Regions from separate parts of the Bacillus cereus group sp. RP37 genome, predicted to be linked through region 1. Evidence: predicted binding sites of a transcription regulator. Region 1 holds the regulator's gene; each other region holds the start of a gene.

Region 1 (3,405 bases):
TGGATATTCATCCCATAATTCATTTAAAACTCGCTTAGAAGATGTTAAGTTAGCTTGTTCTTGATCATAATAGCCAACAGAGACATTGGATCCGAAAGAAACATCACCATTTAGTAGAGGTAACTTATTCACAAGTGATTTTAACAATGTGGATTTCCCGATTCCGTTCGGTCCAACTAAAGCAACACTATCCCCGCGAGTTAAGCGCATTGTTACATGTTCAATAATCGGATCCTCATCATAGCCGATGGTTGCATCCTTTACTTGTAAAACATCATTTCCGCTTTGTTTTTCAATATCGAAGTGGAAGGATGCTGACTTAGAATCACCTAATGGTCTTGTTAATAATTCCATTCGGTCTAATTGTTTACGACGGCTTTGCGCACGTTTTGTCGTAGATGCACGAGCTATATTTTTTTGAACGAAGTCCTCAAGCTTAGCAATTTCATCCTGTTGCTTTTCATAACGTTTCATTTCTTGCTCGTATAGCGCTGATTTTAAATCTAAATATTTACTGTAGTTACCAACAAATCGTCTGCTCTCTTTATTCGAAATTTCATATACTTGTGTAACGAGTTTATCTAAGAAATAACGGTCATGGGAAACGATTAGTATTGCGCCAGGATAGCCTTGTAAATATTGTTCAAGCCATGTTAATGTTTCGATATCTAAATGGTTTGTAGGCTCGTCCAAAATAAGTAAGTCCGGTTTCGTTAATAATAATTTACCGAGAGCCAATCGTGTTTTTTGTCCACCGCTTAATGTAGAAATCGTCGTCTGATGCGTTTCAACTGGGAAGCCAAGCCCGCTTAAAATCGAACGAATATCTGCTTCGTACTGATAGCCACCTTGATCTTTATAATCTAATTGTAATTGATCGTAATCAGCTAATAATCTTTCATATATAGCCTCGTTTGAAAAGTTTTCTTCTTTTCCCATCTCTTGCTCTAGCCTTCGAAGTTTTGTCTCCATTTGCTGCAAGTGTGTAAAGACAGTTAACATTTCATCCCAAATTGTTAAAGATGTTTCTAACCCGGTATTTTGAGCTAAATATCCGATGGAGACATCTTTCGGTTTTATAATTTCGCCACCATCATGGGATAGCTCACCAGCTATTATTTTTAATAATGTAGATTTTCCGGCTCCATTTCGTCCGACTAATGCGATACGATCTTTCGTTTGAACTTCCAATTTTATGTTTGCAAGAATCGTTTCTGCACCGTATAATTTCGAAAGCGCGTTTACTTGTAATAAAATCAATGTTTTCACCTCAAATAATTTCTTAACTTTGCCATGTTTATATTTCTCAATCATACTAAAAATAGTGTATAGTTTAAAATAAAGAGAGAATACTTCTTTTCTTTATTATACAGGGAAATTCATGAGTGCTAAACTTCTGTATTTGATTCAAGCATATGAATAAAGATAGGAAGAGAGGAGAGGTTATATGGATCAGCACAAAATTCCACAGGCCACTGCCAAACGATTGCCTCTATACTATCGATTTATCCAAAACTTATCTCTTTCTGGTAAGCAACGTGTTTCATCAGCTGAATTGAGCGAAGCGGTAAAGGTTGATTCCGCAACGATTCGAAGAGATTTTTCATATTTTGGAGCGTTAGGGAAAAAGGGTTATGGATATAACGTAAATTATTTATTATCATTTTTCCGTGAAACACTCGACCAAGATGATATAACACGTGTAGCACTTATTGGAGTAGGTAATTTAGGGACCGCTTTCTTACATTATAATTTCACGAAAAACAATAATACAAAAATTGAAATGGCGTTTGACGTTAGTGAAGAGAAAGTCGGAACAGAAATCGGGGGCATTCCTGTATATCATTTAGATGAATTAGAAGAACGTTTATCAACTGATATACAAGTGGCAATATTAACAGTACCCGCTACAGTAGCACAATCTGTAGCAGATAGATTAGCGGAAACGAACGTGCATGGTATTTTAAATTTCACACCAGCGCGCTTAAATGTGTCAGACAATATAAGAATTCATCATATTGATTTAGCAGTAGAATTACAAACACTTGTTTACTTTTTGAAGAATTATCCACAATAAAACGCAGAGGAAGCGACCTCTGCGTTTTATTATTATTTTTTCTTTGTGAATTTAACTAAGATAAGGCGAAGTGCCAAATTAAAATCAATTGTTGCCATAACTGCAAATAGTATTGTCCACATATTCCAGATTGTATCTGTTACGTTCGTAATGGCGAAGCGTGTAAAGATACATCCAAGAAGGAAGTACAATGCAGCCATGAATAATGGCGAGTTTCTCATACTAAAAATCCTCCGATAAAGCCTTGCATTTTTTCAGCTTCTTTAATCATTTCTTGAATTTGTTCATTACTCACTAAAACTTGAGCAATTGCAACTAATGTATTCATTGCAACATGGGCTGCAATTGGAACGATAATGCGCTTCGTTTTTACATATAAAAAGGCGAATACGAGCCCCATAGCAGTGTATACCAATAAGTGAGTAAAATCAAAATGAATTGCTGCGAATACGAGAGAACTAATGATAGCAGCAATAAAGAAATTAAACTTCTTATACAGTGTACCAAATAAAATTTTTCTAAATACGATTTCTTCCAAAATAGGTCCTATTATAGATATAACGATAAGGAACCAAGGTGTCGTTCTTGCGATATCCATAAGTCTCGCTGTATTTTCAGATCCAGGTTTAATACCTAATACATACATTTCGATCATACCGGCAATACTTTGCGAGAAAAATGCTAAGAAGAATCCGATAAAAATCCAACCAATCGTAGCTGGAACAGTAGAGCGCTTTGTATCTAAATGTCTGTCGCGAATATCAGCTTTAAGTAACCAAAGTACGATACATAATGCAATAAAGAAGCTAATGATTGCCCAGTGTCCAGTTATGAGTTGAAATTTCTCTTCTCTAGTAAATCCCCTGTTATCATAAAGTCCAGTTTTCAGCAGAAGTGGTAATCCAGCAATGGATGATAACTGCATTAAAATGTATGTAACGATAACCCACCAATATTGTTTTTTCAAATGGTTTAACCATCCTTTCTAACTCTAGTGTATGAGATAAGGTAGGATAACATGTAAGTATGCTACCTACGATATAAACCTCACTTAAATTATGTTTTTTTCGTAAATCCTTATTTGAAATGATAATAGAAGACAGGAGAAAGTTGTGTGTATAGCGAAAACAACTTAGGGTGTCCTTTCATATTGTAACATACGAGTAGTGGAAACAACGATTCATATAGTAAAGGTAGAAGAAGAGGGACTCTATATAGAAAAGTGTATAGCTTAATTTGCGAAAAAATTATGATTTTTTTACTTGCAAAAGAAATTGAGATTATTTATTATTATAAGTGTGTTAGCACTCGGGTGAGTTGAGTGCTAA
Region 2 (3,405 bases), 4.1 Mb from region 1:
ATTTGCGAAGCTTGAATTTTATAACCCAGGTGGAAGCGTTAAGGATCGCTTAGGAAGAGAATTAATCGAAGATGCGCTAGAAAAAGGGCTTGTTACCCAGGGTGGAACAATTATTGAACCGACTGCTGGAAATACTGGTATTGGACTGGCACTTGCAGCGTTAGAACATGATTTACGCGTTATTGTTTGTGTACCAGAGAAATTTAGTATTGAAAAACAAGAATTAATGAAAGCACTAGGCGCAACGGTCGTGCATACACCGACTGAGCAAGGAATGACCGGTGCAATTGCAAAAGCGAAAGAGTTAGTAAATGAAATACCGAATTCATACTCTCCAAGTCAGTTTGCAAATGAAGCAAACCCTCGTGCTTATTTCAAAACATTAGGTCCTGAACTTTGGGACGCATTGAACGGAGAGATTAACATATTTGTTGCAGGAGCAGGAACTGGTGGTACATTCATGGGGACTGCATCTTATTTGAAAGAAAAAAATGTAGATATAAAAACGGTTATTGTGGAACCAGAAGGATCTATTTTAAATGGTGGTAAAGCTGGTTCACATGAAACGGAAGGGATTGGCCTTGAATTCATCCCGCCATTTTTGAAAACATCGTATTTTGATGAAATTCATACAATTTCTGATCGAAATGCATTTTTACGAGTGAAGGAATTAGCGCAAAAAGAAGGACTGCTTGTTGGGAGCTCTTCAGGAGCAGCATTTCATGCAAGTTTACTTGAAGCAGAGAAAGCGGCACCAGGTACAAATATTGTAACGATTTTTCCCGATAGTAGTGAGCGCTATTTAAGTAAAGACATATACAAAGGATGGGAATAAAAATGAGAGCAAAGACAAAGTTAATTCATGGTATTCGCATAGGAGAACCTTCAACTGGATCTGTAAACGTACCGATCTATCAAACAAGTACGTACAAACAAGAAGCAGTTGGTAAACATCAAGGATATGAATATTCACGTACAGGTAACCCAACACGTGCAGCTTTAGAAGAAATGATTGCTGTATTAGAAAACGGCCATGCGGGATTTGCATTTGGCTCAGGAATGGCTGCTATTACAGCGACAATTATGTTGTTCTCAAAAGGTGACCACGTTATTTTAACTGATGATGTTTATGGTGGAACGTACCGCGTTATCACGAAAGTATTAAACCGTTTCGGTATTGAGCATACATTTGTAGATACAACAAACTTAGAGGAAGTTGCAGAAGCGATTCGTCCAAATACGAAAGCGGTTTATGTAGAAACACCAACGAATCCATTACTAAAAATTACTGATATTAAAAAAATATCTACTCTTGCTAAAGAGAAAGATTTATTAACAATTATTGATAACACATTCATGACGCCATATTGGCAGTCGCCGATTTCTTTAGGAGCAGACATTGTACTTCATAGTGCAACGAAATATTTAGGAGGTCATAGTGACGTAGTTGCAGGTCTAGTAGTTGTAAATAGCCCGCAATTAGCAGAAGATCTTCACTTTGTGCAAAATTCAACAGGAGGCATTCTTGGCCCACAAGATAGCTTCTTACTACTTCGTGGTTTAAAAACATTAGGAATTCGAATGGAAGAACATGAAACGAATTCACGTGCAATTGCTGAGTTTTTAAATAACCATCCAAAAGTAAATAAAGTATATTATCCAGGTCTTGAGTCACATCAAAACCATGAATTAGCAACAGAACAAGCAAATGGATTTGGTGCTATTATCTCATTTGATGTAGATAGCGAAGAAACATTAAATAAAGTACTTGAGAAATTACAATACTTTACACTTGCTGAAAGTTTAGGAGCAGTAGAAAGTTTAATTTCTATTCCATCTCAAATGACACATGCATCAATCCCAGCAGATCGTCGCAAGGAATTAGGAATTACAGATACATTAATTCGTATTTCTGTCGGTATTGAAGACGGCGAAGATTTAATTGAAGATCTAGCACAAGCGCTAGCATAATAAAAATGCACTGCTAATATAGGCAGTGCATTTTTATTATGTTATTTTGTGAAACATTTCACAAAATAGACATACACAAATGAAATGATTTCATGTATATTAAGTTCATGAAGTGTTACTCACGAACAAACTTGTGAAATGTTTCACAAACAATGAGGTTCATGTAGGAAAGCAACTCTATTTTTTTTGCGCTAATCGGGACTGATTACGACCTATAGGGTCTTATTTAGTCCAAGATAGCAGAATAGGAGGAATTTACATGGTAGTCAAAGAGAAAGTTGTAAATGAAATGCAGGAAGTAAAAGAGATGATTGATACGTTAGTGAATAACGGTCGGAAGGCTTTACAAGCATTAGAAAGCTTTACACAAGAGCAAATTGACAACATTGTTCATGAAATGGCATTAGCAGGTGTTGATCAACATATGCCACTTGCAAAGTTGGCTGTTGAAGAAACAGGGCGTGGTGTATACGAAGATAAATGCATTAAAAATATTTTTGCTACTGAATATATTTGGCATAGCATAAAGAAAGATAAAACAGTGGGGATTATTCACGAAGATCCCCATGAAGAAATAATAGAAATTGCGGAACCTGTCGGTGTAGTAGCTGGGGTAACGCCAGTAACGAACCCAACGTCGACAACAATGTTTAAAGCATTGATTGCGATAAAAACGAGAAATCCAATTATTTTCGCATTTCATCCTTCAGCACAAAACTGTTCCATTGCAGCGGCGAAAACAGTATATGATGCAGCGGTGAAGGCAGGGGCACCAAAACATTGTATTCAGTGGATTGAAAGACCTTCTGTCGAAGCAACAAAACAATTAATGAACCATGAAGGTGTTGCACTTGTTTTGGCAACTGGAGGAGCAGGTATGGTGAAATCAGCTTATTCTACTGGAAAACCAGCGTTAGGTGTAGGTCCTGGTAATGTACCATGTTATATAGAGAAATCAGCGCATATAAAACGAGCCGTTAATGATTTAATTTTATCAAAAACATTTGATAACGGTATGATTTGTGCATCAGAACAAGCAATCATTGTAGATAAGGAAATTTATGATGATGTGAAAACAGAAATGATTGCAAACAATTGTTACTTTGTAACAGAGGAAGAGAGAGGAAAATTAGAAAAACTTGTTATTAATGAAAATACATGTGCAGTAAATAGTGATATTGTAGGGAAATCCGCACAGTATATTGCCGAATTAGTTGGAATTACTGTGCCTAAAAATACAAAAATGCTTGTAGCTGAAATTCAAGGTATCGGAGCAGCCTATCCACTATCTCGTGAGAAACTGAGTCCAGTATTAGCCTGTGTAAAAGCAAATTCATTAGAAGAAGGATTTACATATTGCGAGGAAATGTTAAACCTCGGTGGTTTAGGACATTCAGCAGTCATCCATTCTGTAAATAAAGAAGTGCAAAAGCA
Region 3 (3,405 bases), 1.0 Mb from region 1:
GCGATGAGAGTTCCACTAGGTGAGTCTATCATTACCCCGCGTTCACATTGTTATTATTGTAAGTATGTGCTGAAGCCAAAAGAATTGATTCCAATCATTTCATTTTGTATACAAAGAGGACGTTGTACGAATTGTAAGAGGGAAATTTCAATTTTGTACGTAGTATTTGAACTTGTAACCGGAATGATATTTCTTCTTACTGTATATATGATTGGGGTGGAACGAGAGCTTATCATCATTTTATCGCTTTTTTCGTTACTTCTTATTATTTCAATTACAGATTACATATATATGTTAATCCCTAATCGTATTTTAGCTTGGTTCGCCTGTTTACTCATTTTAGAATGTGTTTTTGTACCGTTAGTCACTTGGACAGATAGTATAGTTGGTAGTGGGGTTATATTCATTTTGTTATATTGCATGCAAAAAATATATCCAGAAGGGCTTGGTGGAGGAGATGTAAAATTACTTTCGTTACTTGGATTTATAGTGGGACTGAAAGGGATTTTTATGATTTTATTTTTAGCATCTTGTTTTAGTCTCTGTTTCTTTGGGGCTGGTATAGTATTAAAACGTATGAAAATGAGGACCCCAATTCCGTTTGGCCCTTTTATTAGCCTTGGGGCAATATGTTACATGTTGGTCACGTATACAAAATAGAGAGGGGATAGAGAGTGAACGTATATATGGATGATCAAAGAAGTTGTCCGTACGGGTATGTGCCCGCAACTACAGTAGAATGTGCCTTGCAAATGGTTCGGGATTATGATGTGAATATTCTTTCCCTTGATTTCAATATGGGGTGGGGAGAAAAAAGTGGATTAGATTTTGTAGAGGTTTTTTGTAAAGAGGGGTTATACGTAAATGAAATTCACCTTCATACGAATGATGTCATCGGTATGTACAAGGTGAAACAGAGAATTAATAAGGGAAAGGAAGAAGGAGAGATTAATCCTAATCTTGTTGTTAAATATGTGGGGAGCTAAAAACTCCAAAGTAAAACTTTGGAGTTTTTAATGTTTCATATGTGCTTGTAAAGGAATAATCTCTTCTTGTTGAGCTGCTGCGATTTCAGTTTCTTCCTGTTGAACTTCAGGTGTTTTCTTTGTTAAGTAGTGGTATACCATACCGACAAATACAGACCCGCCAATAATGTTACCAATTGTAACTGGAATTAAATTATGAATAGCACCTGCAAAAGAAATTGTCTCCGGATGCGGTGAAACTAAAGATAAAGCAAATAGTGATAAGTTTGCGATGCTATGCTCGTAACCAGATAAGAAGAATGTGAAAACGAGTAGCATCATCATCATAATTTTTGCTGTATCACCTTTAACTTGAGAAGGTAAGAAACAAGCAAGACATACAAGCCAGTTACATAAAATTGCTTTAAAGAATAATTGTATTGTAGGTGTATTCATTTTTCCTTCCACTACTTTATTCATGAAATGACCGTGATCAATTGCTCCGAAAATGCCAGTTGCGTAAAATAGTAAGGCAAAGAATAAAGCGCCAGCTAAGTTACCTGCATAACAAGCAACCCAGTTACGAAGTGTATCAGAAATCGTTGTTTCTTTTCGTAAAGTTGCCACTGTGAAATACATTGTATTTCCAGTAAACAATTCAGCACCGCCATATATAATAAGTACGAGGGCAATTCCGAAAAACATAGAAGCAGCTAAATAAGTTGCTGGTGAATCTGCAATGTGAAAAAAGTTACCTAATTTAAAACATAGTACAATAATAAAGCCGATATAAATACCCGCAAGTGCGGCACGAATGAAATATTGCAGCGGGTTTGTATCTAGCATTTGTTTTTTGCTCTTAGCCAGTTTGACAACATAATCTAATCCTTGTTCTAGCATGAGTAATACGCTCCTTTAGTACATCATCTATAAATACTCCTTATATGAATAAAGTACATGGATTCGGTCATAGTTTCAATGAGTTTGTGCAATGTTTCACAAAAAGGACATACATATATAAGGAAAACGCTTACAAAAAATAGTATAATGGAATTTTTTCTGGACATAGAGAGGGGACAAGGAAAAAAGAAAAAGCGCTGTAATTACAGCGCTTTTTCGTCTAAATTCTTTTCTACTTTTACTTCTACTTCTTTCGAGAAGAACCAACCACCAACTGCGATTCCGACTAATACAATCCAGAATGTAAGCTTCCACGGAGTGGATTCTGGGAATGAATGTGGAATTACATTTAATGCAGGGTGTGCTAATGTATAAACTGCTAGCTTCACACCAACCCAACCTACAATTAAGAATGCTGCAGTTTCAAGTCCTGGTTTACGTTTTAAGATTTGTACGAAAGCAGTTGCTGCAAATCGCATAATGATTAATCCGATAAGTCCACCTACAAAGATAACAACGAATTGCCCAGTATCAAGACTACCAATTGTACCTAATCCTGTTTTTGGTAAAGTCATTGCTAATGCAACAGCAGCTAAAATTGAATCAACTGCGAAGGCGATATCAGCAACCTCAACTTTAAATACAGTCCACCAAAAATTCTCTTGTTTTTTCTTTGCTTCTTTTTCTTCTGTTTCTTCATCTGTATTCTTTTTAACATACGTTTTAAATAAGTGATTACCAGCGATAAACATAAGGTAAATGGCACCAATTGCTTGCACTTGCCATACATCGACTAAGAACGAGATCATAAATAACGATCCGAATCGGAAAACAAATGCCCCCGCTAATCCATAAAATAGTGCTTTCTTTCGTTTTTCTTCTGGTAAATGTTTTACCATAATTGCAAGAACAAGCGCGTTATCAGCCGCTAAAATCCCCTCAAGTGCAATTAGGATGAGTAATACCCAACCATACTCCAATAATAATGATACATCCATGTACATTCTCCTCTCATTTCTATAAGTACTAAATAAGTGAAGAATTTCCCCACTATTTAGTTTCCCCATACTCCTGCCTATTAACTTTGGAAGAATTTGGTAATGAATGCAAAAAAGACCTCTGCCGTTAATAGGCAAAGGTCTTGCTAGACATATGTAATGAAAATGCCAACAAAGCCGGAAGAACTAAGTTCTACGTAATGACGACTTTGTTTCCAAGAAAGATTCTTGGACGCTACTCCCCTTTGGAGATATGCTATTGTACTCTCATTATATGGATAATTTATACGGTTGTCAACCTGTTAAAATATCTTCATTCGGATATTTTATTTTTTGTTTCTTTTTACGTGCAAAAGAAAAAGCCAATGTTAAAGGTCCCATCTTCCCAAAAAACATCATAAAGATGATAATAGCTTTTCCAATCATAGTTAAGTGTGGTGTGAAATTCATACTGAGACCGACAGTCCCAAATGCTGAAAATACTTCGAAAGCACTCATCAATAGAGGAACTCGCTCAGTAATACTTAAAATTAAAATAGCAA

The links. The regulator Rex, encoded in region 1, represses fermentation and respiration genes when NADH is low (regulators of the CRP and FNR family bind a similar motif). The targets are predictions, from matches to a motif close to TTGTGAAATATTTCACAA.
Positions count from the first base shown of each region.
Region 2: the regulator Rex is predicted to act here: its motif matches at 2,018-2,035, upstream of adhE (bifunctional acetaldehyde-CoA/alcohol dehydrogenase).
Region 3: the regulator Rex is predicted to act here: its motif matches at 1,950-1,967, upstream of QCI44_RS21555 (formate/nitrite transporter family protein).

Region 1 covers NZ_JARVHP010000001.1:5,120,930-5,124,334, reverse strand. The annotation lists gene QCI44_RS26830 (ABC-F family ATP-binding cassette domain-containing protein) at 1-1,260, opposite strand, end outside; gene QCI44_RS26825 (redox-sensing transcriptional repressor Rex) at 1,448-2,077, shown strand; gene QCI44_RS26820 (YdiK family protein) at 2,110-2,298, opposite strand; gene QCI44_RS26815 (CPBP family intramembrane glutamic endopeptidase) at 2,295-3,044, opposite strand.
Region 2 covers NZ_JARVHP010000001.1:1,061,950-1,065,354, forward strand. The annotation lists gene QCI44_RS05615 (O-acetylserine dependent cystathionine beta-synthase) at 1-835, shown strand, start outside; gene QCI44_RS05620 (bifunctional cystathionine gamma-lyase/homocysteine desulfhydrase) at 838-1,971, shown strand; gene adhE (bifunctional acetaldehyde-CoA/alcohol dehydrogenase) at 2,231-3,405, shown strand, end outside.
Region 3 covers NZ_JARVHP010000001.1:4,078,515-4,081,919, reverse strand. The annotation lists gene QCI44_RS21565 (prepilin peptidase) at 1-660, shown strand, start outside; gene QCI44_RS21560 (cyclic-phosphate processing receiver domain-containing protein) at 675-986, shown strand; gene QCI44_RS21555 (formate/nitrite transporter family protein) at 1,014-1,865, opposite strand; gene QCI44_RS21550 (TerC family protein) at 2,069-2,863, opposite strand; yybP-ykoY riboswitch at 2,954-3,119, opposite strand; gene QCI44_RS21545 (TrkH family potassium uptake protein) at 3,158-3,405, opposite strand, start outside.